3 regions of the Saccharothrix sp. CCNWYY140 genome follow, and region 2 is predicted to be linked to each of the others. Evidence: riboswitches for the same ligand, from Rfam matches in the RefSeq annotation. Region 2 holds a riboswitch; each other region holds the start of a gene.
The links. A riboswitch is a leader RNA that binds a small molecule or an ion and turns the genes downstream of it on or off. The one in region 2 is predicted to bind glycine.
Positions count from the first base shown of each region.

Region 1: linked by a shared signal. The riboswitch ahead of gcvP (aminomethyl-transferring glycine dehydrogenase) and the one ahead of gcvT (glycine cleavage system aminomethyltransferase GcvT) in region 2 are both predicted to bind glycine.
Region 3: linked by a shared signal. The riboswitch ahead of gcvH (glycine cleavage system protein GcvH) and the one ahead of gcvT (glycine cleavage system aminomethyltransferase GcvT) in region 2 are both predicted to bind glycine.

Region 1 is NZ_JBBEGC010000118.1:6,785-16,472, forward strand. Features, by position in the region: gene gcvP (aminomethyl-transferring glycine dehydrogenase) at 1-2,703, opposite strand, end outside; glycine riboswitch at 2,876-2,966, opposite strand; gene WBN91_RS32250 (MerR family transcriptional regulator) at 3,089-3,655, opposite strand; gene WBN91_RS32255 (bifunctional nuclease family protein) at 4,297-4,770, opposite strand; gene ftsR (transcriptional regulator FtsR) at 4,913-5,566, opposite strand; gene garA (glycogen accumulation regulator GarA) at 5,563-6,027, opposite strand; gene gcvH (glycine cleavage system protein GcvH) at 6,141-6,542, opposite strand; gene WBN91_RS32275 (CDP-alcohol phosphatidyltransferase family protein) at 6,582-7,169, opposite strand; gene WBN91_RS32280 (hypothetical protein) at 7,315-8,319, shown strand; gene WBN91_RS32285 (hypothetical protein) at 8,402-8,641, opposite strand; gene WBN91_RS32290 (STAS domain-containing protein) at 9,101-9,529, shown strand; gene WBN91_RS32295 (ATP-binding protein) at 9,471-9,688, opposite strand, start outside.
Region 2 is NZ_JBBEGC010000041.1:900-10,587, forward strand. Features, by position in the region: gene WBN91_RS19565 (3-hydroxyacyl-CoA dehydrogenase NAD-binding domain-containing protein) at 1-1,273, opposite strand, end outside; gene WBN91_RS19570 (acetyl-CoA C-acetyltransferase) at 1,281-2,483, opposite strand; gene WBN91_RS19575 (GNAT family N-acetyltransferase) at 2,539-3,015, opposite strand; gene WBN91_RS19580 (acyl-CoA dehydrogenase family protein) at 3,122-4,270, shown strand; gene WBN91_RS19585 (CaiB/BaiF CoA transferase family protein) at 4,270-5,400, shown strand; gene WBN91_RS19590 (hypothetical protein) at 5,800-5,961, shown strand; gene WBN91_RS19595 (helix-turn-helix transcriptional regulator) at 6,153-6,641, shown strand; gene WBN91_RS19600 (hypothetical protein) at 6,803-7,174, shown strand; gene WBN91_RS19605 (DUF3817 domain-containing protein) at 7,197-7,499, shown strand; glycine riboswitch at 7,568-7,657, shown strand; glycine riboswitch at 7,659-7,762, shown strand; gene gcvT (glycine cleavage system aminomethyltransferase GcvT) at 7,788-8,969, shown strand; gene glyA (serine hydroxymethyltransferase) at 8,984-9,688, shown strand, end outside.
Region 3 is NZ_JBBEGC010000010.1:116,329-126,016, reverse strand. Features, by position in the region: gene WBN91_RS08715 (SSI family serine proteinase inhibitor) at 203-565, shown strand; gene WBN91_RS08710 (alpha/beta fold hydrolase) at 593-1,417, shown strand; gene WBN91_RS08705 (ABC1 kinase family protein) at 1,680-3,596, shown strand; gene WBN91_RS08700 (glutathione peroxidase) at 3,593-4,078, shown strand; gene WBN91_RS08695 (hypothetical protein) at 4,282-5,199, shown strand; gene WBN91_RS08690 (hypothetical protein) at 5,237-5,527, shown strand; gene WBN91_RS08685 (L-serine ammonia-lyase) at 5,834-7,198, opposite strand; gene gcvH (glycine cleavage system protein GcvH) at 7,205-7,585, opposite strand; glycine riboswitch at 7,710-7,801, opposite strand; gene ald (alanine dehydrogenase) at 8,005-9,111, shown strand; gene WBN91_RS08670 (hypothetical protein) at 9,432-9,614, shown strand; gene WBN91_RS08665 (hypothetical protein) at 9,620-9,688, shown strand, end outside.

The sequences.
Region 1 (9,688 bases), on a different contig from region 2:
GCGGAGGGGGTTGTCGTCGGCGGGCCACTCGCCGGCGCCCACGCGGTCGATCTCGGCCTTGATCGCGATCATCGCGTCGATGAACCGGTCGATCTCCGCCAGGTCCTCGCTCTCCGTCGGCTCGACCATGAGGGTGCCGGCGACGGGGAACGACATGGTCGGCGCGTGGATGCCGTAGTCCGCCAGGCGCTTGGCCACGTCGTCGACGGTCACGCCGGTCGCCTTCGTGATCGGGCGCAGGTCGAGGATGCACTCGTGGGCCACGAAACCGCCCTCGCCGGTGTACAGGACCGGGAAGTGCTCGTCCAGCCGGCGGGCCACGTAGTTCGCCGCCGCCACCGCCGTGAGGGTCGCGCGGCGCAGGCCGTCGGCGCCCATCATGCGCACGTACGCCCACGAGATCGGCAGGATCGACGCCGAACCCCACGGCGCGGCGCTGATCGGGCCCACGCCCGTGGCCGGGCCGGCCGTGGGCTGGAGCGGGTGGTTGGGCAGGAACGGGGCCAGGTGCGAGCGCACGCCGATCGGGCCGACGCCGGGGCCGCCGCCGCCGTGCGGGATGCAGAACGTCTTGTGCAGGTTCAGGTGCGAGACGTCCGAACCGAACTTGCCGTACTGCGCCAGGCCGATCAGGGCGTTGAGGTTCGCGCCGTCCACGTACACCTGGCCGCCGGCGTCGTGCACCAGCGCGCACACCTCGCGCACGGTGTCCTCGTACACGCCGTGCGTGGACGGGTAGGTGATCATGATGGCGGCGAGGTCGTCGCGGTGCTCGTCGACCGTGGACCGCAGGTGGTCCATGTCGATGTTGCCCTGCTCGTCGCACTTCACGACCACGACCCGCATCCCGGCCATGACGGCCGAAGCGGCGTTGGTGCCGTGGGCCGAGGACGGGATCAGGCAGACGTCGCGCTCGGCGTGGCCCTGCGCGCGGTGGTAGGCGCGGATCGCCAGCAGACCGGCGAACTCGCCCTGGCTGCCCGCGTTGGGCTGGATGGACACGGCGTCGTAGCCGGTCACCTCGGCCAGCCAGTGCTCCAGGTCCGCCACCAGCGACAGCAGGCCCTCGGCGTCCTCGACGGGCGCGAACGGGTGCAGGTTCGCGAACTCCGGCCAGGTCACCGGCTCCATCTCGGCGGTGGCGTTGAGCTTCATCGTGCACGAGCCCAGCGGGATCATGCTGCGGTCCAGCGCCACGTCCTTGTCCGACAGCTTGCGCAGGTAGCGCAGCATCGCGGTCTCGGAGCGGTGCTGGTGGAACACCGGGTGGGTCAGGTAGTCGCTGGTGCGGCGCAGGTCGGCGGGGATCGCGTCGGCGGTGTCGACGTCCAGGCCGTCCACGTCGGTGACGGTCACGCCGAACGCCTTCCAGACCTTCTCCAGGTCGTCCCGGGTGGTGGTCTCGTCGCACGCGATCGACACGGTGTCGGCGTCCACCCGCCACAGGTTCACGCCCAGGTCGCGCGCGGTGGCGACGACCTCGGCGGCGCGGCCCTCGACGCGGGCTTGGACGGTGTCGAAGAACTCGCCGTGCACGACCTCGACGCCGTTCTCGCACAGGCCCGCCGCGAGCACGGTGGCCAGGCGGTGGGTGCGGGTCGCGATCCCGCGCAGGCCCTCGGGGCCGTGGTAGACCGCGTACATCGACGCCATCACGGCCAGCAGGACCTGCGCGGTGCAGATGTTGCTGGTCGCCTTCTCGCGGCGGATGTGCTGCTCGCGGGTCTGGAGGGCGAGGCGGTAGGCCAGGTTGCCGTCCGCGTCCACGGACACGCCGACCAGGCGGCCGGGCAGCTGCCGCTCCAGGCCCTGGCGGACGGCCATGTACCCGGCGTGGGGCCCGCCGAAGCCGATCGGCACGCCGAAGCGCTGGGTGGTGCCGACGACGACGTCCGCGCCGATCTCGCCCGGCGGGCGCAGCAGCGTCAGGGCCAGCAGGTCGGCGGCGAACACGGCCTGCGCGCCGGCCGCGTGGATCTCCTCGACCAGCGCGGCGTAGTCGCGCACGACACCGGACGCGCCAGGGTAGGACAGCAGCACGCCGAAGAAGTCGCCGCCCAGGCCCAGCCCTTCCAGGCCCTGCGACAGGTCGGCGGTGACGACCTCGATGCCCAGCGGCTCGGCGCGGGTCTCGATGACGGCCAGCGTCTGCGGCAGCGTGTCGGCGTCCACGACGAACTTGGTGGACTTGCTGCGACCCGCGCGGCGGACCAGGGTCATCGCCTCGGCGGCGGCGGTGGACTCGTCCAGCATGGACGCGTTGGCCAGCGGCAGGCCGGTCAGGTCGCCGACCATCGTCTGGAAGTTCAGCAGGGCTTCGAGGCGGCCCTGGGAGATCTCGGGCTGGTAGGGCGTGTAGGCCGTGTACCAGGCGGGGCTCTCCAGGACGTTGCGGCGGATCACCGGCGGGGTGTGGGTGCCGTAGTAGCCCATGCCGATCATCTGGGTGAGCGGCTTGTTGCGGGCGGCCAGGGCGCGCAGCTCGGCCAGCGCCTCGGTCTCGGTGGCGGGCGCGGGCAGGTCCAGCACCAGTTCGCGCTCCCGGATCGACTCCGGCACGGCGCGCTGCGCCAGCTCTTCCAGCGAGCCGACGCCGATGACGTCCAGGATGCGGGCCAGCTCGGCCGGCCGCGGGCCGACGTGCCGGTCGGCGAAGGGGGTGCCGTGCTCAAGGGCGGCGAGGGGGATGCGGTCCTGCGTCATAAAAGGCGCCTTTCGCGGGCTGGGCTGCTTCCTTCTGGGGAAACACTTCTGCCGTTGCCCTCCCCCTCTGTCTTCTGCCCGTACGGGCGCCTGAGAGCTTCACCCGGTGTCTGACGACCGGGCTTGCACCGTCGGCGGGGTCTGTGGTGCTCGACCCGCTTTCCAGAGGCGTCTCACCCGTGCGGTCCTTGCGCCTGAGAGGTTCCGGGGAGGATTTGCTCCTTCGGCGCCGAGACTGGCTCGGACTCTCCCGCACGGGATAAAGCGACTACGCGCGAATCGTACCCGGCAGGTGAACGTCTCCCGTCACGGACGCGACGCGGATCTCACAGGTTTACGTCGTCGTCATGGCGGGTAACAGCCGCTCGTGCCGTGGACGCCGGGCTCAGCCGATCGCGCGGGTGCGCCTGCGCCGGGACAGCTCGTCGTTGGGCGCCTCGTCGACCGCGAGCCCGTCGGCGCGTTCGGCCGGGAACTCGTGGATCGTGCCGCTGATCTCCCGCATGGCGCCGCTGACCGCGATGCCGAACACGCCCTGGCCGCCTTGCAGCAGGTCCACGACCTCCTCGGGCGAGGTGCACTCGTAGACCGTGGTGCCGTCGCTGAACAGCGTGATGCGGGCGAGGTCCTGGACACCGCGCCTGCGCAGGTGGTCGACCGCGACGCGGATGTTCTGGAGGCTGACCCCGGTGTCCAGCAGCCGCTTGACGACCTTGAGGACCAGGATGTCCTTGAACGAGTAGAGCCGTTGGCTACCGGAGCCGTGGGCACTCCTTATCGTCGGGTTGACCAGTCCGGTGCGAGCCCAGTAGTCGAGCTGGCGGTAGGTGATGCCCGCGATCTGGCACGCGGCCGGGCCGCGGTACCCGACGAGTTCGTCCGGCAGCGAGGAGTCCGGGAACAGCTCACCCTGTTCGCCGGTTCCGGCCCGGATGGGCGCTTCCTCGACCACGCCTGCCTCCCCTCGGTCCGGCCACGACGGCCGGCGACCAACGTGAAGCCGCCGCGGTGCTCGAATCACACCGTGGCAATTCACCTGAGTTCGACGGTAAGACCGCCTAGGGGGCAGGTCAACGCGACGCGCTGAGCGTGTCGTGCCTCAACGTCAAGTTGAGGTTGAGAGAGCCGGGCGTCGTAAGCCATTCGGGTGACGTTTAGTGATCGTTTAGCGGACAGGTGCTGACGTTGTGTAATCCGGAGGTGTGACACCGGGGGGTGGCACGCGGGGTTGATCCACAACGCACCGCACACGCCAACGAGGGGCCTGCTCCGACTCGCGGCGGGACGCCGGCCTCTCGTGGGTCCTCCGACACCGATCCGCCGCGTTCCACGCACACACTTCCCGTCCACGCTTCCCGACGCACTCCCGCTCGGACTGTCGGTGCCCGGTGCGAGGATGGAGACGGGGGCCGGAGGCCAAGCCTGACGACACCACCACGGGACTCACCGGCACAACCCGGCACCTCGGGACTCACCAGCGCGGCTCAGCCCGCCAGCAGCTCACCAGAGCGCCCGACAGCGGCTTACCGGCGCTCTAAAGCGAACAGGCCCGCGGCAGCGAGCCGACCGGGCCTAGGCGCGTTGACGACGAGATCAGGTGTCCGCCCCGCGGAAGTCCTCCGGCGACACGGAGTCGAGGAACTCGCGGAACTTCTCGACCTCGTCCTCCTGCTCGTCCGGGATGATCAGGCCGGCCTCGGCGAGCACGGACTCCTCCGCGTGGATCGGCACGCCGATCCGCAGCGCCAGCGCCACCGAGTCGCTCGGCCGCGCCGACACCCGCACGTCGCCGTCGAAGACCAGTTCCGCGAAGTACGTGCCTTCCTGGAGGTCCGTGATCCGCACCTGCTCCAGCTGCCTGCCCAGGGCGCCGATGACGTCCTTGAGCAGGTCGTGCGTCAACGGCCGCGCGGGCCGGACGCCCTGCTGTTCCAGCGCGATCGCGGTCGCCTCCACCGAGCCGATCCAGATCGGCAGGTAGCGCTCGCCCTCGGTTTCGCGCAGCAGCAGGATCGGCTGGTTGGCGGGCAGTTCCACCCGCACGCCCACGACGCGCATCTCGCTCATCGGGTCTCGCCTCCCTCAGCGCGCTGAAATCCTGGCGTCCCCGCTACCACGAGGATCCCCCACGTACCCCTTCGACGCTACCCGCCAAGCGGGCCTTGTGCGCAACCGCGCAAAAAATGCCGATCACGATGCGGAAACGGCTCTACCTGGGCGGAACTCGTCCACCGACGGCCTCGCGGAGGCCGATTTTCACCAACAGTGTGTGCAGCGTTACGGAGAGCGCCGCCAACTCGCGCGCCACTTCGTCGGCTCGCCCCCGCCTGCGGCCCACGACCTGCTCCACCAGCGCCACCTCGCGGTCCGCCGCGGTGCGGAACGGGCGCAGGTGGCGGGGTTCCAGGCCGTACTGGGCCAACGCGCGGACCGTGGCCGCCACCTGGAGGGCGTCGTGGTCGTAGACACCGGGCCTGATCAGGCCGTGCTGCTCCAGTTCGGCCAGCGCCGCCGCGTCCAGGCCGGACCTCACCAGCAGGTCGTCGCGGGTCAGGCGGTGACCGGCGGTCGCGGTGAAGTCGTCGGCGCGCACGCCGGGGTCCGCCGCGTCCAGCTGTTCCTTGATGACCTTCAGCGGCAGGTAGCGGTCGCGTTGGGCGGCCAGCACGTACCGCAGCCGCTCGACGTCGGCCGCGGTGAACTGGCGGTAGCCCGCGGCGGTGCGGGCCGGGCGGACCAGGCCTTCCGACTCCAGGAAACGGATCTTGGAGATCGTGACGTCGGGGAACTCCGTCCGGAGTTGCGCGAGCACCGCTCCGATGCTCGATCCCCCGCGTTGTGGCCGCCCGGCCGCCGCCGTCACCGCGCCCCCTGACCCCCGGCGCCCGGACCGGTCAGGAACACGAGGCGGAACTTGCCGATCTGCACCTCGTCGCCGTTGGCGAGCACCGCCTGGTCGACCGGCTCGCGGTTGACGTAGGTGCCGTTGAGGCTGCCCACGTCGATCACCACGAACTCGCCGCCCTCCCGGCGGAACTCGGCGTGCCGGCGCGAGACCGTCACGTCGTCGAGGAAGATGTCGCTGTCCGGGTGCCGTCCCGCGCTGGTCGTGTCGCGGTCGAGCAGGAACCGGGAACCCGCGTTCGGTCCGCGCTTGACCACCAGCAGGGCCGACCCGGCGGGCAGTGCGTCGACGCCGGCGACGGCCGGCTCCTGGGCGGGCGCCTCGGCGCCCTCGACCTCGGCGAGGAAGTCCGCCCGGAAAACGGAGGTGCGCTCCGGGGACTGCTCGGGCGGAACGCCTGGCCCGTCGTTCTGGCTCACCTGAGCTCTCCTCCTGCTGCTGGAACCGTCTCGTCCTTGAGAACCTATCGTGCCCGAACCCTGGTCGGAGGAGCGGCTCCCCCACCGACCGAAGAGCCGCCGGAAGATCGACGTCACCCCTGCTCCGCAATCTCCTGGTACGCCGCCGCGTCGAGCAGGTCGTCCACCGCGGCCGGGTCGGTCAGGCGCAGCTCGACGATCCAACCCTCGCCGTACGGGTCGGAGTTCACCAGGTCGGGCTGCTGGTCCAGCGAGTCGTTGCGCGCGACGACCTCGCCCGCCAGGGGCGCGTAGATGTCGGAGACGCTCTTGGTGGACTCCACCTCGCCGAGCGTCTGGCCCGCGCCGACCTGCTCACCCAGTTCCGGGAGCTGGACGAACACGACCTCGCCGAGCTGCTCCTGGGCGTAGTCGGTGATGCCCACGCGCACGGTGTCCTCACCGGTGCGCAGCACCCACTCATGTTCCTCGGTGTACTTGAGCTCCTCGGGAATCACCGCGGTGCGCTCCTTCATGACGGTGGATCTTCGCTGCCGGATCTTCCCACGACCGGTTCAGACCGGCGCGACCCCCGGCCGTCTGCGCAGCGCGAGGAAGAACTGGTAGACGTACAGGGCTCCGGACCACAGGTACAGCGCCCCGCCCCACACCATGAACGCGTAGGCCACCGGCCGGGCGATCTGGGCGGCGGTGGACGTGCCCTGCGCGAGCAGCAGCATGGGGAAGGCGTACAGCAGGTTGAACGTGGCGCCCTTGCCCAGGTAGGTGACCTCGAACGGGCCGTAGCCGCGCAGCCGCAGCACCGGCAGGCACGCGCCGACGACCAGTTCGCGGCCCACCAGCACGGCCGCCACCCACCAGGGGACGATGTCGCGCACGACGAAGGCCACGAGCGTGGCGAGGATGTAGAGCCGGTCGGCGGCCGGGTCGAGCAGGGCGCCGAGCTTGCTCATCTGGTTGAGCCAGCGCGCGATCTTGCCGTCCAGCCAGTCCGACAGGCCGGCCGCGACCAGCACCACCAGCGCCCAGCCGTCCTCGCGGGGGCCGAGCAGGAGGTACAGGAACAGCGGCACGCCGAGCAGCCGCAACACGCTCAGCGCGTTGGGGACGGTCAGCCACCGGTCGGCGGGATCGTGCGACACAACGGGAACTGTAGAGCGGCGGGCCCCTGCTCAGCGCCACGACCGGCACGAGCGGGTGTGGCGGTCACGCAGGGTGAGCGCACGGGGACGCAGCGCTCGATCCGACCCTGTCGCCGCGGTGTGGACCGCCCCTAGGATCCGGCGGATGGCAGGACACAGTGTGGTGCTGGTCACCGGCGACGGCGTGCGCCAGGTGACGACGGATTCCCTCGGGATGGACTTAGTCCAGGAGGTCGCCCGGCTGCTGGGCTCGGAGCACATCCGGTCCACCAGGCTCGGCGGCGACCTCACCCTGTGGCACGCGGAGGACGGCCCCGGCCGCCCCCGGGCCGGCAATCCCAACCCCGCGGCGAGCCGCCTCGCCGCTGAGTACGGCGCCCCGCCGATCGCCGGTCCCGCGGTCGTGTCGGGTCCGATCGAGCACAACAGCGTCTTCCCGCTCACCGAAGCCGACGCCGATCGACTGGTGACCCGCCTGCGCGGGAACGGCGGCCCGCCGGCGCAGGCCGACGACTGCGCGAACCACAGCCCGTGCCGGGAGGTGCTGAGCCTGCCCGCGGCGCAGCTGGACTCCCTCATCCGCCTGGTCCCGGCGCGGCTGTCGGACCTCGGCGACGACGGCATCTACGTCCAGTTCAACAACGCGCTGGTCGGGTTGCTGGTCGCGATGGGTCCGGGCGAGGCCGGCAGGTTCCAGCAGGCCTACCCGATCCTCGGCCACCTGGCGACCCGCTGGGGCACCACGCACCCCGACCTGCTCCAGCGCGCGTTGGGGAACATACGGGCCGACGACGTGTCCGTCACCAGGCACGACCAGGTCGACCACTCGCCGCTCCACGTCCTCGTCGACCAGGGCGTGTCGGGGTTCGCGGGGATCCTCATCCGGCTGGAAGAACTGCTGGGCATCCGGCTCCCGGCCGGCTCCCTCGTCGGCATCCCCCGCGAGCACCAGGTCATCGTGGTCCCCTTCCAGCGGAAGCGGGACGTCACGGCCATCCGGCCGCTCCAGCACCTGGTGCGCAACGTCGCCGAGAACGCCCTCGACCGGGTGAGCGACGACGTCTTCTGGTACTACCGGGGATGGCTGCACCCGCTGGGGGAGAACCCGCCGGACGAGTTCTGGGCCATCGCGGACGGGCTGCCCGACTAGCGGTGGGAAAGAGGTGGGGACCGGACCTCGGACTGGGGGAACCCGGCGGAGCCGGAGGAGTCCGAGTGGTCGGCCGCGCGGATCAGTTCGCGCGGGTGCGGGTCCATCCTTGGCGTTGCAACTGCTCGCCGCTGAGGGCACGGGGACGACCGCGGTCGTCGACGCCCACCCAGCGGGCGCGGAAACCTTCGAGCACGTAGGCGTGGCCCTTGCTCCAGACCACGCTGCACGGGGCCGTCGGCAGCGAACCCGCGCCACCCGCCGTGGCGCGCGCTGCCCTGGGCTTCGCGGGCTCGGACTCGGTTTCCGTTCTGGTGCTCATCGTCAATCCCTCCACCCGGGGTGTCGCACGCGACCCTCGCGGCGTTAACCCCACACCCAGGATTCTGCGCGACCAGTGACCTCCGCCACCTCCGAATTGCCGGTTGTCTCGGCCATCGGACCGGTTCGGTCGCCGAGTCGCCCAGGGCCACCCGACTGCCTACTCCTGAGGTATAGCCGGCGCTCCCCCGGCAAAACCGCTCACCGCCCGTCACCCGCCGTACACCGACCGCCCGGATACACTGGAACCGATCAAACCGCCGTAGGGCGGCTTGTGGTTCCGGAGGGGCCTCCGTACGGTGGGTGGCGCAGCGGTTGAGCCAACAGCCGCGCCGGGGAAGCTCCGGCCAGCGGGCCACCTGTGCCGCCACGCTGCGTTTCTTGGTGCTCGGCGGATGCTCGGCGCGTCCGCACGCCTGGGCTTCCCTCTCAACGCGGTACCGAAGAAGAGGAGTCCCTCGTGACGGTTCAGGATCCGAACGTCGTCGAGACGAGCGGAGCCGGGTCCGCCTCCCCCAGCCCGCGGGCGGAGCAGGTGGCCGCCACGTCGGAGCCGGGACGGTCCGGCGCCGGCGTGACGGTGGTGGCCGCCACCGGGGAGATCGACATGCTCACCGCGCCCGACCTGCGCGCGGACGTGCTGGGGCGCATCGGCGAGACCGACACGCTCGTGCTGGACATGAGCGGCGTCAGCTTCCTCGGCTCGGCCGGGCTGGCGGTGCTGGTGGAGGCGTCGCAGCACGCCAAGCGGCGGGGCACGGCGTTCCGCGTCGTGGCCGTCGAGCGCGCGGTCACCCGGCCGCTGGCCGCGACCGGGTTGGGTGACGTGTTCAGCGTGTACGGATCGGTGGAGGAGGCGGTGTCGGCGGACGGGGCGTCGGCGGGCTGATGTGCGGCACCAGGTCGACGACCTGGTCGACGCCGGCCGCGACCAGGGCCGCGCGCACCGGGCCCGCCTCGGGCGCGCGCACCACGACCCGGTTGCCGGCTTCCGCCGCGGCCTCGACCACCGCTCGCAGCGCACGGACCATTCCCTCGCTGCGGGCGC
Region 2 (9,688 bases):
TGAACTTCGTCGGGTCCTTCACCGCCCCGGCAAGCCCGGTGATGGGCAGCGTCGACGTGTTCGACGCGATCACCGCGTCCGGCAGCGCCGCCGCCTCGGCCGCCGGCAGCACCTTGTTCTTCAGCTCGCGGTTCTCGAAGACCGCTTCGATGACCAGGTCGCACCCGGCGAGGTCGTCGTCCGAATCGGTCGGCGTGATCCCGGGGTTCCCGGCCGCCCCACGCGTCGCCGCCTCCAGGGTCACGTCCTTCAGGACCACCTCGATGCCGGCCTTGGCCGACACCTCCGCGATCCCGGCGCCCATCATGCCCGCGCCCAGCACACCGACCTTGGTCACCTTGGAAGCGTCCACACCGGACGGACGTGACCCGCCGGCCCCGATCTCGTTGAGCTGGAACCAGAAAGTCCCGATCATGTTCTTGGCCACCTGCCCGGTGACCAGCTCCACGAAGTACCGGCCCTCGATCTTCAACGCCGTGTCGAAGTCGACCAGCGCACCCTCGACGGCCGCCGCCAGGATTTTCTCCGGGGCCGGATAAACGCCGTGCGTCTTCTTGCGCAACACCGCCGGCGCAGCCGCCAACAAGCTGTAGACGTTCGGGTCGCCGAACTTCACGTCCGGCACGACGTACCCGGGCTGGTCCCACGGCTGCACGGGCGCCGGGTTGGCCTTGATCCACGCCCGCGCCTGGGCGATCAGGTCTTCCTTCGACGACGCCAGCGCGTGCACGATCCCGGCCTGCAAAGCCCGCTCCGGCCGGAGCTGCTTGCCCTCCATCAACAACGGCAACGCGGGCTGCACGCCCAGCAGCCGCACCATCCGCGTCACGCCACCACCACCGGGCAGCAGACCCAAAGTCGCCTCGGGTAGTCCAAGCTTGATGCGGTCGTCGTTCAGCACCACCCGGTGGTGGCACGCGAGGGCGATCTCGAACCCGCCACCCAGCGCGCTGCCGTTGATGGCGGCCACGACCGGCTTGCCCAGCTTCTCCAGCCGGCGCAGCTGCCCCTTCATGTCCTCCAGGAAGCCCAGCGCCTCCGCTGCGTTGTCCGGCGTCACCCGCACCAGCAGGTTCAGGTCACCGCCGGCGAAGAACGTCTTCTTGGCCGACGTCAGCACCACGCCGGCGATCTCGTCCTTCACCGCCTCGACCGCCGCCACGGCCTCGCCCATAGCCTGGTGGTACTCGGCGTTCATGACGTTCGCCGAGCCGGACATGTCCATAGTCAGCGTGACGATGCCCTCGTCGTCGCGCTCGAAGTGGATAGCCATCAGACCGTCAGACCCTCTCGATGATCGTCGCGATGCCCATGCCGCCGCCCACGCACAGCGTGGCCAGGCCCCGGCGCAGGTCCCGGCGCTCCAGCTCGTCGAGCAGGGTGCCCAGGATCATGCAGCCGGTCGCGCCCAACGGGTGGCCCATCGCGATGGCGCCGCCGTTGACGTTGACCTTCTCGTCGGGCAGGTCCAGCTCGCGCTGGAACTTCAGCACCACCGACGAGAACGCCTCGTTGATCTCGAACAGGTCGATGTCCTCCACCGACAGCCGCGCCTTCTCCAGCGCCTTGCGGGTGGCCGGGGCGGGACCGGTGAGCATGATCGTCGGCTCGGTGCCGACCACCGCGACCGACACGATCCGGGCGCGCGGGGTCAGGCCGAGGTCGCGGCCGGCGCGCTCGTTGCCGATCAGCATGGCCGCCGCGCCGTCCACGATCTGCGACGAGTTGCCGGGCGTGTGGACGTGCCGGATGCGCTCGACGGTCGGGTACCGGTCGATCGCCACGGCGTCGAAGCCCAGGTCGCCGTGGAACTGGAAGGACGGCTTCAGCCCGCCCAGGCCCTCCAGCGTGGTCTCCGGCCGGATGGCCTCGTCGTAGTCGAGCACCACCGTCCCGTTCTGGTCGACCACCGGCACCAGGGACTTCTCGAAGTACCCCTTGTCCCGCGCCAACGTGGCCCGCTGGTGGGACCGCAGCGCCCACGCGTCCACGTCCTCGCGGCTGAAGCCCTCCAGGGTGGCGATCAGGTCCGCGCTGATGCCCTGCGGCACGAAGCTCGTGCGCAGGTTGGTCTCCGGGTCGGCCGCCCACGCGCCGCCGTCGGAACCCATCGGCACGCGCGACATCGACTCCACGCCGCCCGCGACCACGAGGTCCTCGAACCCGGACGCCACCTTCGCCGCGGCCAGGTTCACCGCCTCCAGGCCGGACGCGCAGAAGCGGTTGAGCTGCACACCCGCGGGCCGCAGGTCCCACCCGGCCGCCAGCACGGCGGTCCGGGCGATGTCCGAGCCCTGCTCACCGACCGGCGACACGACCCCCAGCACGACGTCGTCGACCGCCGACGTGTCCAGGTCGTTGCGCCGCGCCAGCGCGTCGAGCACCCCGGAGGCCAGGGTGATCGGCTTGACGCTGTGCAGCGAACCGCGCTTTCCCCTGCCACGCGGTGTGCGCACCGCGTCGAAGATCAAGGCTTCGCTCATGCTCCCACGGTAGGCAGCGCGGACGCCCAAGCCCATGACCGCGCGGAGTGACTTATTAGCTCACGGCCAGCTGCATCACCTCGCCGCCGGAGCCGTCCGAGGAGCCGTCCGGGGAGCCGACGCGGGAGAACCCGAGCCGCTCGTAGAGCCGGCGCGCGGCGAGGTTGCCGCGGAACACCCGCAGCTGCACCCGCCGCCACCCGTGCTCCCGCGCCCAGGCCACCACGTCCCGGACGAGGGCCTCGCCGACACCCCTCTTCCGGAACGACGGTTTCACCCACATGGAGTACAGGTAGAGCACATCGTCGTGGTCCTCGTGGGGCACGCCCGCGACGAGTCCCACCGGATCCGGCGCTTCGGCCACCACTTTCACACCCCACTTCGGGTGCAGCAGCTCGCGCCACCGGTCCTCGTCGTAGTCCCGCTCCCGGGACAGGGTCGAGCCGAACGCCTGCGGGTCGCTGGCCAGCGCGGTGAGCCGCAAGTCGCGCCAGGTGGCCCAGTCCCGCGGGGACAGCCTGCGGAGCTTCATGCCCGCAGTGTCGCGCACGGGCTGTGACATTTGCGCTCACGATCTTGCGGTGACTGTGGGTGCGGCGGTCATGGCGGGTGGCCGCCCGCGGTGGGACCGTCGAGGCATGCCTACTCGCCGTTCACCGTGGATGACGGACGACCTGGACCAGCTCCGCCGGCTCGCCAGGACGTTCTTCGAGAAGGAATCGGTCCCGAACCACGAGCGCTGGGCCGCGCAGAAGCACGTGGACCGGGAGTTCTGGACCAAGGCGGGCGAACTGGGCCTGCTGTGCCTGTCCATCCCGGAGGAGTACGGCGGTGGCGGCGGCACCTTCGCGCACGAGGCCGTGCTGCTGGAGGAGCAGGCCCGGGTCGGGGACAGCGCGTGGGGCAACAGCGTGCACAGCGGCATCGTGGCCCACTACATCAACTCCTACGGCACCGAGGAGCAGAAGCACCGCTGGCTGCCCAAGCTCGCCAGCGGTGAGTCCGTGGGCGCCATCGCGATGACCGAGCCCGGCGGCGGGTCGGACCTCCAGAACATCAAGACGCGGGCCCCCCGGCGCGGCGACGAGTACGTCATCAGCGGCTCGAAGACCTTCATCACCAACGGCGCCCAGTGCGACCTGGTCATCGTGGTCGCCAAGACCGACCCCGGCCAGGGCGCGACCGGTATCTCCCTGCTCGTGGTGGAGACCGCCGAGGCGACCGGGTTCCGGCGCGGCCGGGTGCTGGACAAGATCGGGCTGAAGGGCCAGGACACCGCCGAGCTGTTCTTCGACGACGTCCGCGTGCCCGCCGCCAACCTGCTCGGCAGCTCCGAGGGGCAGGGCTTCATCCAGCTCATGCAGCAGCTGCCGCAGGAACGGCTGATCATCGCCGTGGCGTCCATCGCGGGCATCGAGGCCGCCGTGGACCTGACCGTGGACTACGTCAAGGACCGCACGGCGTTCGGCCGGGAGCTGATCAAGTTCCAGAACACCCGGTTCACGCTCGCCGAGTGCGCCACCGAGGCCCGCGTGACCAGGGCGTTCGTGGACCAGTGCATCGAGGCGCACCTCGCGGGCGAGCTCGACGTGCCCACCGCGGCGATGGCCAAGTGGTGGTCCACCGAGCGGCTGTGCCGGGTCGTGGACGAGTGCGTGCAGCTGTTCGGCGGGTACGGGTACATGACCGAGTACCCCATCGCCCGCGCCTGGGCGGACGCCCGCGTGCAGAAGATCTACGGCGGGACGAACGAGATCATGAAGGAAATCATCGCGAGGTCGCTCTAGTGGGCGGGCCGCTGGCGGGGTTGAAGGTCGTCGAGCTGGCCGGGCTCGCGCCCGCGCCGTTCGGCTGCATGGTGCTCGCGGACCTGGGCGCGGACGTCGTCCGCGTGGACCGGGTGTCCGGCGGGCCGGGGGTGCCCGGCGACGTGCTCGGGCGCGGGCGGCGGTCCATCGGCGTGGACATCCGGCGGCCGGAGGGCGCCGAGGTGGTGCTCAAGCTGGTGGAGCGCTCCGACGTCCTGGTGGAGGGCTTCCGGCCGGGCGTGACCGAGCGGCTGGGCATCGGGCCGGCCCAGTGCCTGGCGCGCAACCAGCGGTTGGTCTACGGCCGGATGACCGGCTGGGGCCAGGACGGGCCGCTGGCCGACCGGGCGGGCCACGACATCAACTACATCGCCCTCGCGGGCGCGCTGGAGCCGATCGGGCGGGCCGACCAGCCGCCGACCGTGCCGCTCAACGTCGTCGGCGACTTCGGCGGCGGTGGGCTGCTGCTCGCGCTGGGCGTCCTCGCGGCCCTGTACGAGCGGGAGCGGTCCGGGCGCGGGCAGGTGGTGGACGCGGCGATGGTGGACGGCGCGGCGCTGCTGACGACGTTCCTGCACGGCATGAAGGCCGCCGGGGCGTGGAGCGGGCCGCGGGGCGCCAACCTGCTCGACGGCGGCGCGCCGTTCTACGACGTTTATGCCACAGCGGATGGAAAGTTTGTCAGCGTCGGCGCGCTGGAGGAGAAGTTCTACGCGGATCTGCTGGCGTTGCTGGGGTTGACCGAGTCCGACGTGCCGAGCCGGCACGACCCGGCCCAGTGGCCCGCCCTGCGGGCGCGGATCGCCGCGGCGGTGGCCACCCGGACGAGGGACGAATGGGCGGCGCTGGCGGAGGGCACCGACGCGTGCCTGGCGCCCGTCCTGGCGCCCGAGGAGGCCCCGGGGCACGCGCACAACCGCGCGCGGGGCACGTTCGTCGAGGTCGGGGGCTTGGCCCAGCCCGGACCCGCGCCGCGCTTCGACCGCACGCCGGCCGGGACGCCCGCCGCGCCGCCCTCGGCGGGGCGCCACACGGACGAGGTGCTGGGGTCCCTCGGACTGGGTGAAGCCGATATTGCGGAACTACGACGATCCGGTGTCGTGGGTTAACGCGAAAAGGGTGCGACAAATCGCCGGGAGTGGTGCCGGAAAATGGGACGGCCGTACCTCGGCCTAATGACACACCGTGCGTGCGTCGCGCAAGCGGGTGATGTGCTCAGGATGTGCTGGGGATGTGCCGACGATGTGCGGAACCTCGGTAGTCCGTGCCTGGGGGTGTGGGGCGAGTGGCCCGCACCCTGGTCATCGGCGGGTGCCGAGGGGCTCTTGATCGGCCGTTCGGGTGATGTGGGTCACCGGTCAGGCGTGGCAGTGGGCCTCCATGACGCCCGGTCGTGGGATCGCGGCGCGTTGTGGGCTCATCGTCCGGGTGAATGAGGGACCATGTGGGCGAACACGGCGGGCACGCGGCCCGTCGCCGCGCACCTGTGAACGGACGGAGAGGCACCAGTGAACGTCAAGAAGGTGGTCACGCTGGCGGCCGTCGCGCTGCTGCTGTTCCTCCTGATCACCCAGCCCGACCAGTCCGCCGAGGCGGTGAAGACCGCCCTCGGGTGGCTCCGCCAGGGCGCCGAGTCGATCATCACGTTCGTGCGGAGCCTGTTCAACTAGTCCACCTCACGTAGTGCCCGTGGTCTGCTCACCATCCGTGATGGCCGGTCTCCTCCGTTGGACCGTCTGGGTGGAATGAGGGCTATAACGTGCTGGTAACAGGGTTTTCGACAAACCGGGGTCTAGCGGTTGTCGGTACCCGCTAATACGGTGCGCTGCATTGGCTGATCTTCGACCGACGAGGAGGCAGAATGGTCGAGGACTCCGGAGTCGACGAGCTGCTGCGGCAGTGGGCGGCCGAGCGCTCGGACGACGCCGAGCTGCGCGAGGTGAACCGGATCAAGGACGAGTGGCTGGCCGAGGCCCCGCCGTCCGCGCCGGGCATCCCCGTGCAGCGGGCGAACGGCGGACCGCGCGGCCTGGTGAAGGTCGAGTCCGCGGACCCGGCCTACGTCGCGGCGATGCGGAAGCGGGCGCCCGAGGTGCCCGAGGTCCTGCTCGCCGCGGCAGCGAGCTACTGGCAGCTCGTGGGCGACCTGTCCGAGGCGGAGGCGTGGTGGGACGCGGGCATCAGCCCGTTGGACCAGCGGGCCCTCGACTACCGGGCCGCCGGGCTCACGCCCGCCGACCTGGGACGTCGGCTCGGACCGATGACGGTGCTCCAGCACCTGCGTCGGGGCAGTGCGGCGGCCTGGTGTGTCGCCAGGTTGCAGCGGCAGCGCCGGGACGGCGTTGCGTGATGTCGGGCGCGCCACGCGCGAGCGTGGCGCGGCGCAAGGGCGTCGCGCGGTGAGGGCGCGGCGTGGTCGGGACCAGCGCGAACCGGGAGGGCGGGCTCCTGTGCGGGGAGCCCATTCCGGCTGAGCGCCGCCTCGTCGGTGGCTCGAAGTACCCTGGAGCCGTGCGCAGCGGTCTCATCACCCCCCAACGTGTGGCGATCGCCGTTGTGTGCTTGCTCTCGCTGGTGGTCTGCTGCGGTCTCGCCTACTGGCAGTGGGAGCGGTTCTCCGAGGCCGGTGGCACGTTCCAGAACCTCGGCTACGTCTTCCAGTGGCCCCTGTTCGGCCTGTTCCCCGCCTTCATGGTGTGGCGGATGCGCAGGCTCGCGGCTCAGCGCAAGGCCGAAGACGCTCGTCAGGAGCCGGTGGCCGCGCCGTCGGAGCCGGTCGTTACCGTGGACCCCGTCAGGACACCCGCGCACGACGACGAGGACGACGAGCTGGCGGCCTACAACCGCTACCTCCGGGAGCTGAACGCGCGGGACCAGCGCTAGAGCGAAGGCGGTCGGTAGGGCGATGAGCGGTGCGTTGGGCCGGTTCCGGTTCATGGCTTACGTGGTCGGTGTGGGCCTGCTCCTGCTCGTGGCCGCGATGCTGGTCAAGTACGTGGGCGACGCCGACGGGATGATGAAGGTCGTCGGCCCGGTCCACGGCTTCCTGTACGCGATCTACCTCGTCATCACGGTCGACCTGGCGCTCAAGGCGCGCTGGTCGCTCAAGGGCACGGCCCTGGTGCTGCTCGCGGGCACGATCCCGTTCGTGTCCTTCTACGCCGAGCGCAAGGTCGTGGAGAGCGTCCGCCTGGAGCGGGCGCTCTGACCGTGCCCGTGTTGACTGGCCCTACCAGGCACAACTAGCGTCTGGCGGTACCAACTGAACACGGCCGTCGATGTCGCGCGGGAGAGTCCCCGTCCCAGGGGCGCCGAAGGAGCAACTCCTCCCCGGAATCTCTCAGGCACAGCTACCGCCCGACGAAGGCAACTCTGGAAAGCAGGCGCACCGCGCCTCGCCCACGGTGCAAGCCGCGCACCCGCCGACGTGCGGGACCGCGGCGAAGCTCTCAGGCTCATGACAGAGGGGGAGGCTCACTCGGAACGAGGAGTCTCGATGGACCGTGTCATCCTTCGTAGCGGCAGGCCGACCGACCCGGTCGGCGACCCTGCCGTGCCCGCCCCCAGGGAGGACCCCGTGGAAACCCGCCGGACGCCGCTGCACGCCGAGCACGAGGCGCTGGGCGCCCAGTTCACCGACTTCGCGGGCTGGCGGATGCCGCTGCGCTACGACAGCGAGCTGGCCGAGCACCACGCCGTGCGCACGTCGGCGGGCCTGTTCGACCTGACCCACATGGGCGAGATCGTCCTGACCGGCCCGCAGGCGGGCGCCGCGCTGGACTTCGCGCTGGTCGGCCACGCGAGCGCGATCGGCGTCGGCCGCGCCCGCTACACGATGATCTGCCAGGCCGACGGCGGCGTGATCGACGACCTGATCGTGTACCGGACGGGTGACCAGGAGTACCTGGTCGTGGCGAACGCGTCCAACGCGGCGGTGGTCTTCGCCGCCCTCCAGGAGCGCGCCGAGGGCTTCGACACGACCGTCGAGGACAAGTCCACCGACTACGCGCTGCTGGCCGTGCAGGGGCCGAACGCGGTCGCCATCCTCGAAGGCCTCACCGAGACCGACCTGGGCACGGTCAAGTACTACGCCTCCTACCCGACCGAGGTGGCCGGGAAGCCCGCGCTGCTGGCCCGCACCGGCTACACCGGCGAGGACGGCTTCGAGCTGTTCCTGGACCCGGCCGACGCCCCGCACGTGTGGCAGGCGCTCCTCGACGCGGGCAAGCCGCACGACCTGCGGCCCGCCGGCCTGGGCTGCCGCGACACCCTGCGCCTGGAGGCCGGGATGCCGCTGTACGGCAACGAGCTGAGCACCTCCCGCACGCCCTACCACGCCAACCTGGGCCGCGTGGTCAAGCTGGACAAGCCCGGCGACTTCGTCGGCCGCGAGCCGCTGGCCGAGGTCGCCGGCGCGGGCGTCGAGGCCAAGCTGGTGGGCTTGAAGACCGAGTCCCGCCGCGCCCCGCGCCACGGGTACGCCGTGCTGGACGCCGAGGGCGCCCCGATCGGCGAGGTCACCAGCGGCGCGCTGTCGCCGACGCTGGGCTACTCCGTGGCGATGGCCTACGTGCCGCCCGCGCAGGCCGAGCCCGGCACCAAGCTGTCCGTCGACGTCCGGGGCAGGCAGGAGCCCGTCGAGGTCGTCGCCCTGCCGTTCTACAAGCGCAACTCGTAGGGAGAAACCCCACCATGTCCGAGCACTTCAACACCTCCCTCGCGGAGTTCGACCCGGAGGTGGCCGAGGCGGTCGCCGCCGAGCTGCGCCGGCAGCAGGGCACGCTGGAGATGATCGCCTCGGAGAACTTCACGCCGGTGTCGGTGCTCGAGGCGCAGGGCTCGGTGCTGACCAACAAGTACGCCGAGGGCTACCCGGGCCGCCGCTACTACGGCGGCTGCGAGAACGTCGACGTGGTCGAGCGGCTGGCCATCGCGCGGGTCAAGGAGCTGTTCGGCGCGGGGTTCGCCAACGTGCAGCCGCACTCGGGCGCGCAGGCCAACGCGTGCGCGATGTTCGCGCTGCTCCAGCCCGGTGACACGATCCTGGGCCTGGACCTGGCGCACGGCGGCCACCTGACCCACGGCATGCGGATCAACTTCTCCGGCAAGCTGTACAACGTCGTGCCCTACCACGTGTCCGATGTGGACGGTCGGGTGGACATGGCCGAGGTCGAGGCGCTGGCCGCCGAGCACAAGCCGAAGCTGATCGTGGCCGGCTGGTCGGCCTACCCGCGGCAGCTGGACTTCGCCGAGTTCCGCCGGATCGCCGACTCGGTGGGCGCGTACCTGATGGTGGACATGGCCCACTTCGCGGGCCTGGTCGCGGCGGGCCTGCACCCGAGCCCGGTGCCGCACGCGCACGTCGTCACCACGACCACGCACAAGACCCTGGGCGGC
Region 3 (9,688 bases), on a different contig from region 2:
GCCGGCAGGCGAGGGGGAAGTGACCTGGATCACATCCTACGGCGGTCAGCGGGGGCTGCCGGCGGGGGCCGGGCGTGTCCGTCTTGAGGGCGAAGCGCCGCTCTTGAACCCCTCAAACCTCTCGAACGGTGTGAAACCGGTTCGTCACACGATGTAGTGAGTTGGCTGGAGGATGCACCTGCCGGCGCGTCACTGTGGTGACATGGCACCACTCCCCGTTCTGGCGGCTATGGCCGCCTTCGCCCCGGTGGCCATCACGGCGCCGGACACCACGCTCAACTTCACGACCACCCGCGCGGTGGCCCAGGTGCGGATGACGAACCTGACCTGCGACCCGGCCGGTGGCAGCCACCCCGACGCCGAGGCCGCCTGCAAGCTGCTGTCCGATGTGGACGGTGACCTCAACGCTCTGGAACCCGACCCGGGCATCGCCTGCACCATGCAGTACGACCCGGTCACGGTCCGCCTGTCCGGTCGCTGGCGCGGCAAGTCGGAGCAGTTCTCCGCCACCTACGAGAACTCCTGCGTCATGCGCGCCCACACCGGCCCGCTCTTCGACTTCTGACCGAACACCAGCGCTAGGCTCGGCCACGTGGCAGCCGAGCTCACCGTGACCCTGGACGGCCGGACACTCCGCGCCCACGACACGGGAACCACCGGTTTCCCGGTGTTCTGGCACCACGGCACCCCCAACACCGGCGCGCCGCCCGAACCCCTGTTCGCCGACGCCGCCCGACTGGGCCTGCGCTGGGTGTCCTACGACCGGCCCGGTTACGGCGGTTCCACCCGCGTGCCGGGCCGGGACCTGGCCTCCGCCGCCCGGGACGTGCAGGCTGTCGCCGACGCCCTCGGCCTGGACCGCTTCGCCGTGGTCGGCCACTCCGGCGGCGCCCCGCACGCCCTGGCCTGCGCCGTGCTGCTGCCGCACCGGGTGTCCGCCGTGGTCGCCTCCGCCGGCATGGCCCCGTTCGGCGCGGCCGGGCTGGACTGGTTCGCCGGCATGGCGGCGTCCGGCGTGGAGTCGTTGCGCGCGGCGGCGGCCGGGCGGGCGGAGAAGGAGGCCTACGAGGCGTCCGGTGTCGAGTACGACCCCGAGTTCACCGAGGCCGACGTCGAGGCGTTGAACGGTGACTGGTCGTGGTTCGGCCAGGTGGTCGGCCCGGCCCTGGCCGACGGCCCCGGCGGCTTGGTGGACGACGACCTCGCCTACGTCTCCCCGTGGGGTTTCGACCCGGCCACGCTGACCGTCCCCGCGCTGTTCCTACACGGAAACCGGGACCGCGTGGTACCCGCGGCGCACTCGACGTGGATGTCCGGGCAGTGCCGCGCCGAATTGCGCCTCTTCCCCGACGACGGGCACATCTCCGTGTTGCGCCACATGCCGTCCGCTCTGGACTGGCTAGCGCGTTTCCGCTGATGGGACCCGCTGGAGGCCCACGACACCGCCGCCGAAGTCGTGGACCCCCAGCGGGGGTCTGAAGGTTTCGAAAACCTTCCGTGAAATGACGGTAGAGACTCCGGTCACATTCGTCAACAATCTTCACATTCATGAATTGGGCACACTTAACGGCTTCAGCCCAGACAATTCCGGCTCGCCGCACAAATCCTCAGCCCCCGCGACGCCCCAGGGTCTCAGGTACCCCGATCTATCCTCCGACGAGAACCGCTCGGGGGGACTGATGGACGACTTCCTGCTCTACACCGTCGGCGTGCCGCTGACGTTCCTGGCGCTGGTGCTGGGCATGGCGCTGGCCGCCCGACGCATCCTCGGCCTCCGCGTGGGCCTCATCCGCACGACCTTCGCGTGCATGATCGGCCTCTCGATCACCTCGGGCGCGCTGGCCGACACGCCCGAGGAGGCGACGAGCGCGTTGAGCAGCGTCCAGTTCGGCATCGCGCTGCTGATGATGATCGCGCTGCTGACCTTCGCCGAGATCGTCGTGCCCACCGGCTCGATCCCGCCGCCGACCGAGTGGTGGCGGGCCGCCCGTGCCCGGATCGTGCGCGCCCGCCGGTACTCGCGCATCACCGCGATCGCGTTCCGCCACGGCCTCGGCCCCTACCTGCGCGGGCGGGAGCGCACCGACACGCGGGTCGCGCGGTCGTTGCGGCTGGCGCTGGAGGAGGCCGGGGTGACGTTCGTGAAGCTCGGCCAGGTGCTGTCGACGCGGCCGGACCTGCTGCCGGCGGACGTGGTCGACGAGCTGACCCTGTTGCAGGACAAGGTTCCCGCCGCGCCGTGGCCCGCGGTGCGGGAGGTGCTGGTGGCCGAGATCGGGGCGCCCGAGGACGTGTTCGCCGAGTTCGACCAGACGCCCATCGCGGCGGCCTCCGTGGCGCAGGTGCACCGGGCGCGGTTGAAGTCCGGCGAGGAGGTCGTGGTGAAGGTGCAGCGGCCCGGGGTGCGGTGGGTCGCGGAGGGCGACCTGGACATCGTGAACCGGCTCGCGGCCACGCTGCACGGCCGGACCCGGTGGGGTCGCGCGATCGGCGTGCGCGACCTGGCCGCCGGGTTCTCCGCCGCGCTGCGCGAGGAACTGGACTTCCGGGTCGAGGCGCGCAACCTGGTGGCGGTGCGGGCGGCGTCCGGGGAGGACGGCGTGGTCCTTCCGCGCGCGCACGAGGACCTGTGCACGGCGAGGGTCCTGGTGATGGACCGGCTCGACGGCGTGCCGCTGCGGTCGGCCCCGCTGGGCTCGGTCGACCGCGACGGACTGGCCCGGTCGCTGCTGGACGTGTTGCTGCGCCAGGTGATGCTCAACGGCGTCTTCCACGCCGACCCGCACCCCGGCAACATCATGCTGCTGCGCGACGGCCGCCTGGGCTTGCTCGACTTCGGTTCCGTGGGCCGCATCGACGCCCAACTGCGGTCCGCGCTGGGCAAGATGCTGCTCGCCATCGACCACGGCGACCCCGCCGGTCTGCGGGACGCGCTGCTGGAACTGGTGGCCCGGCCCGACGAGATCGACGAGCAGCAGCTGGAACGCGCGCTCGGGCAGTTCATGGCCCGGCACCTGAGCGCCGGGATGCGACCGGACGTGGAGATGTTCGGGGACCTGTTCAAGCTGGTCTACCGGTACGGGCTGAGCATCCCGCCGGAGATCGCCGCGGTGTTCCGGGCGCTGGCCACCGTCGAGGGCACGCTGGGCGCGCTGTCGCCGGGGTTCAACATCGTGGTCGAGTCGAGGGCGTTCGCGGACAAGCAGTTCAGCGAACGCCTGACGCCGGAGTCGTTGCGCACCACGGTGTCCGCGGAACTGGCGTCCATGCTCCCGCTGCTCAAGCGCCTGCCCCGGCGGGCGGAACGCATCTCCAGCGCGCTGGAACAGGGCCGACTCGGGCTCAACATGCGGCTGTTCGCGGACGACCGGGACCGCCAGTTCGTGACTTCCCTGCTGCACCAGGTGATGCTCACCGTGCTCGGCGCGACCGCCGGGTTGATGGCGGTGCTGCTCTTGGGTGTCGACGGTGGCCCGCAGGTCGGCCCGGACATCACGCTGTACCAGGTCTTCGGCTACAACCTGCTGGTCATCAGCGTGCTACTCGGCCTACGAGTCGTGGTCACCGTTTTCCGCCCCCGTAGGGTGGAGGCATGAGCATCCACGACATCGCCGTGAACACCCTCGCCGGCGAGCCGAGCAGCCTGGGATCGTTGCGGGGCAAGGCTTTGCTGGTGGTCAACGTGGCGTCGAAGTGCGGTCTCACGCCGCAGTACACCGGGTTGGAGCGACTCCAGCAGCGCTTCGGCGAGGCCGGGTTCTCGGTGGTCGGGTTCCCGTGCAACCAGTTCGCCGGGCAGGAGCCGGGCACGGCCGAGGAGATCTCGACCTTCTGCTCGACCACCTACGGCGTGACCTTCCCCCTGTTCGAGAAGATCGAGGTCAACGGCCCCGGCCGGCACCCGCTGTACGCGGAGCTGACCTCGCACGCCGACGCCGACGGCGCCGCCGGTGACGTTCAGTGGAACTTCGAGAAGTTCCTGATCTCCCCCGAGGGCGACGTCGTGGCCCGGTTCCGCCCGCGCACCGAGCCCGAGGACGACGACGTGGTCAAGGCCATCGAGGCCGTTCTGCCCTGATCACCGCACGGTTCCGCCCTCACCGCAGCGTCGTCCCCGCTGCCCGGTTCGGGCCTTTCGCCCCCTATGCGCTCCTCGTCACCGAGCGTATCGTCGGCTGCCGCGGCGTCGGGGCCGGTCGCGTAGGGGTGACCGGTAGCCGGAAGGCTCCCCGACGTCGCGGACACGCCTTCCGGCCCTCCGCACTCGTCGGGAGACCGGACATGAGACCACTCGCACGAGCGGCCGGGGCGGTCGCCGCCCTAGCCGCCGCACTCCTCGTACCGGTGGGTACCGCACACGCCCACGCCCCCTCCGGGGCCATCTTCACGACCCTGCCGGACGGCAGCGAGGTCAACTTCAACCACTTCCCCACCAAGCAGGACGTCTACCTCGACGGCGGCCCCGGACCGGGCGCGCCGCAGGACGCCGCCGGCCTCGACGACGGCACCTACGTCTTCCAGGTGACCGACCCCAGCGGCAAGGTGCTGCTGTCCACCGACCCGGCCGCGTGCCGGCAGTTCACCGTGTCCGGGGGTGTCATCACCGGCGTCGTCGACACCACCTGCGAGCACGTGACCGGCACCGACGTCGACCACGACGCCACCACCGTGCAGCTGTTCCCGTACCTGGACACCCCCAACAACGGCGGCGTGTACAAGGTCTGGGTCACCACGGTCGAGGACTTCCTGCTCGGCTGCGCGCAGTTCGGCGTCGCCAACGGCCTCGCCGTCGTGGACTGCGGCAGCACGGGCGGCAACCGCCACGGCTTCATCCCCGCGCACAGCAAGACCGACAACTTCAAGGTCGGCGACAAGGTCATCGTCGAGATCGACACCCGCTTCAACCGCTGGGACACCGTCGGCCCGCTGGACGGCAAGAAGATCACGTGGACCGACACCAACGGCGCGTCGAACACCAAGTGGTCGTACTACGCGCCCGACCTGTACGTGTTCCACGAGGCGCACGTGGAGGCCGTGGAGACGGGCGTCCACAGGATCACCGTCGACCACCAGCCGGGCTGCCATGTGGAACGCGTGGACGTGCAGAACCAGCACCTCAGCGGCCCGGGGACGGTGTCGGTGCGGATCTCGAACCTGAACCAGGACAGGACCGTCTTCGTGGACGTGCTGTGCTCGTGACCTGCTGGTGGCGACCTGGCGTGGCACAGTGGAGGGCATGGAGTCCCTGATCTCGGCAGCCCGGCGCCGCTTCGCCCTGGGCGCGTCGCCGGGCCGGGTCTTCGCCGAACTGGCCCTCTTCGCCGACCCGCGCGAGGTGGCGGTGGCGGTGTGCGTGGCCCTGGGCATCGAGCGCCCGGACGCCGAGCGTTCGGTGGGCGCACCGGGCCAGAACCCGGAGTTCTGGGACCTGGCCGGCTACGCCCGCCTGTCCCCGCTGGAGGCCGCCCACGAGATAGGCGGCCTGCTGGAGGGCGTCGGCGTCTTCCAGATCCCGAACCGACGCTGAACCGCCACCCCGGGCCGCACGAGCCCGGGGTGGCGGAGGCGTCAAGCGTCCGCCGAGCACGCCACTGGTCGTTCGGTCGAACGCCGTGACGGCACCACGCCATAGGCCGACAACAGGAGCCCGAGCAAGCCTGACGTGGTCAGCTATTACGGCACACTCGGTCCGGCGACGCGCAGGTGCCGGCCGAATCCCGGCGGGTGGTCGTGTGTCCGTTCAGGCGAATCACGGGAGTTGGCCGGACAGACGCGCGAACGGGCTCCACCCGCGTTACCGAGGTGGAGCCCGTCACTGGTCGGGGCCCGGATGTCAGCACTCGATGACGTTCACCGCCAGACCGCCGCGCGCGGTCTCCTTGTACTTGACCTTCATGTCCTTGCCGGTCTCCCGCATGGTCTTGATGACCTTGTCCAACGACACGAAGTGCGATCCGTCACCCCGCAGCGCCATCCGGGCCGCGGTGATGGCCTTGATCGACGCCAGCGCGTTGCGCTCGATGCACGGGATCTGCACCAGGCCGCCGATCGGGTCGCAGGTCAGGCCCAGGTTGTGCTCCATCGCGATCTCGGCCGCGTTCTCCACCTGCTCCGGCGTCCCGCCCAGCACCTCGGCCAGGCCGCCCGCCGCCATCGAGCACGCCGAGCCGACCTCGCCCTGGCAGCCGACCTCCGCGCCCGAGATGGACGCGTTCTCCTTGAACAGCACGCCCACCGCGCCCGCCGTCAACAAGAACCGCACCACGCCGTCGTCGGACGCGCCGGGCACGAACCGGGTGTAGTAGTGCAGGACCGCCGGGACGATGCCGGCCGCGCCGTTGGTCGGCGCGGTCACCACCCGGCCGCCGGCCGCGTTCTCCTCGTTCACCGCCAGGGCGAACAGGGTCACCCAGTCCATCACCCGCAACGGGTCGGTGGCGTAGTGCTCGGCGGCCATGCGCTGCCGCATCTCCGCCGCCCGCCGCCGGACCTTCAGGCCGCCCGGCAGCACACCGGTCTCCGTGCAGCCCCGCTCGACGCACTCCTGCATGACGCCCCAGATGTGCAGCAGGCCCGAACGGACCTCCGCCTCCGTGCGCCACGACAGCTCGTTGGCCAGCATGACCTCGGAGATGGACAGGCCGGTCTCCCGGGTCCGCGCCAGCAGCTCGTCACCGGTCTTGAACGGGTGGGCCAGCTCCGTCTCGTCGGCCTTGATGCGGTCGGTGCCTGAGGCGTTCTCGTCGACGACGAAACCGCCGCCGACCGAGTAGTACACGGCCTCGTCCAGCACCTCGCCGCCCGAGTACGCCGTGAAGCTCATCCCGTTGGGGTGCAGCGGCAGGGACTTGCGCCGGTGCATCACCAGGTCGGTGTCCTCGTCGAACGCGATGTCCCGGACCCCGCCGAGCAGCAGCCGCTTCGTGGCGCGGATCGCCGCCACCCGCCCCTCGGCCTCGACCGGGTCGACCTCCTCGGGCTTGTGGCCCTCCAACCCCAGCAGCACGGCCTTGGGGCTGCCGTGACCGTGACCGGTCGCGCCCAGCGAGCCGAACAGCTGGGCGTGCACCCGGTCCACGGACGTCAGCCGGTGCCCCAGGCGCGCGACGAACATCGTGGCCGCGCGCATCGGGCCGACCGTGTGGGAGCTGGACGGCCCGATGCCGACGGAGAACAGGTCGAAGACGCTGATCGCCACGGCGGGTCAGTCCCCGGTCAGTTCCGCGTACTTGCCGGCGGTCAGCAGGCCCGTCGCGTCCTCGACGCGCACCTTGAACAGCCAGCCGGCGCCGTACGGGTCGTTGTTGATCAGCGACGGGTCGTCGGCGGCGGCCTCGTTGACCTCCACCACCTCGCCGCTGACCGGCGCGTACAGGTCGCTCACGGACTTGGTGGACTCCAGCTCGCCGCACACCTCGCCGGACTTCACGTGCTCGCCGACGGTCGGCAGCTGCACGAACACGATGTCACCGAGTGACTCCGCCGCGTAGGAGGTGATGCCGATCGCCACGGGGTCCTGGGTACCCGGCGCCCAGTCCACCCACTCGTGCTCGGCGGTGTAGAGCAGGTTCTCCGGAAAGGTCATCTTCAGCGCTCCTGAGGCCACGGTCGGGTCAGATCCCCACTCTGTCCTGGGACCTGAGAGCTTCGCCGCGTCGCTGCGGCTTGCACCGTGGGTGCGCGCCGTGAAGCACGCTTTCCAGAGTCGCCTCGCCCGAGCGGTTCTCGTTGCCTGAGAGTGTGCGGGGTACTTGCTCCTTCGGCGCCCCGGACGTGCCGGGGACTCTCCCGCTCGGGTTCCGGTGCCCGTCGTGCGGGCACCCCGGCCGATGTTCAGTTGGGCGGTCGCCGAGCACGCTAAGTCCCCGTCACCGCGGTGTCAACGCGCGTCCAGAGTTGTGCGCTCGACACAATCGGACCCCTGCCGGTTGGTGCTGCCAGCACGATGACAGTGGATCCGGAGTACCGGACCTTGGGCGTAACAACGCCTGTGAGGAGCCCACCGTGCGGATCTCAGTACCCCGCGAGATCAAGAACCACGAGTACCGCGTCGCGCTGACCCCCGCCGGCGCCCACGAGCTCACCCTGCGCGGCCACGACGTGTTCGTCGAGGCGGGTGCGGGCCTCGGGTCCGCCATCACCGACGAGGAGTACCTCGCGGCCGGCGCGAAGGTCCTGGCCACCGCCGAGGACGTGTGGGCCGAGGGCGACCTGGTGCTCAAGGTCAAGGAGCCGATCGCGCGGGAGTACCCGCTGCTGCGCCGGGGCCAGACCCTGTTCACCTACCTGCACCTGGCCGCCGACCGGCCGTTGACCGAGGCGCTGATCGCGTCCGGCACGACCGCGATCGCGTACGAGACCGTGCAGACCGCCAACGGCGCGCTGCCGCTGCTCGCGCCGATGTCGGAGGTGGCGGGCCGGCTGGCGCCGCAGGTGGGCGCGTTCTCGCTGATGAAGCCGTCCGGCGGCCGGGGCGTGCTGCCCGGTGGCGTGCCCGGCGTGCACCCGGCGCGCGTGGTCGTCATCGGCGGCGGCGTGGCCGGTCTGAACGCGGCGACCATCGCGGTGGGCATGGGCGCGGACGTGGAGATCCTCGACACCAACGTGGACCGGCTGCGGCACATCGACGCCCTCTACCGGGGGCAGCTGCGCACCGTCACGTCCAACCGGTACTCGGTGGAGCAGGCCGTGCGCGAGGCCGACCTGGTCATCGGCGCGGTGCTGGTGCCGGGTGCGAAGGCCCCGAAGCTGGTGTCCAACGACCTGGTGGCGCAGATGAAGCCGGGTTCGGTGCTGGTGGACATCGCGATCGACCAGGGCGGCTGCTTCGCCGACTCGCGGCCCACCACCCACGCCGACCCGACCTACCAGGTGCACGAGTCGGTGTTCTACTGCGTGGCGAACATGCCGGGCGCGGTGCCGCGGACCTCGACGTACGCGCTGACCAACGTGACCCTGCCCTACGCCGTGGCGCTGGCCGACAAGGGTTGGCAGGCGGCCCTGCGGGCGGACAAGTCCCTGGCCCTGGGCCTGAACGTGCACGACGGCCAGCTCACCAACGAGCCGGTCGCCGCAGCACACGACCTGGCTTACACGCCGTTCGAGGTCTGAGCGGCTTCCACGAAGGAGGGGCGTCCACCACCGGGTGGGCGCCCCTTCTCGCATGTGAGCGCTAAAAACGCGACCCGCTCAACCAGCCTGGGGGTCACTGGGAGCGGGTCGCGCAAGCCAATCTTAGCGGGCGCCGGCAGCCCGTGCCCAGCCACCCCAGCCATCTGCGCACAATTCTTGACCCAACAGGACACGTTCTGTGTCCTCCCTCAAGCGATCGAGTGAATTCCGCGGGTAACAGGTAAGTCACGACGCCCGGTCGGCCGATGGTCAGAGCAGAACCCCGCCACCGCCACGCCACACCTCCGATCGGAGCGCACATGGCTGAACCACAGGGCTGGATCGACTGCCACGACCCCTTCGGGCGGGACCGCTCGATGACCGTGCTGGTCGAGGACGACCGGGTCTTGCTGGTCGCGCCGCCGGGCGAGTCGGCTGTGCTCTCGGTCACCCAGACCCGCAGGCTGCACCGCCTGCTGGACCAGGCCGCCGACAGGATGTGAACGAGGTGGACGAGACACTGCGCGCCGCGGTGCTGCGCCGGTTGGCCCAGTTGGACGAGGTCGTCGAACGGGGC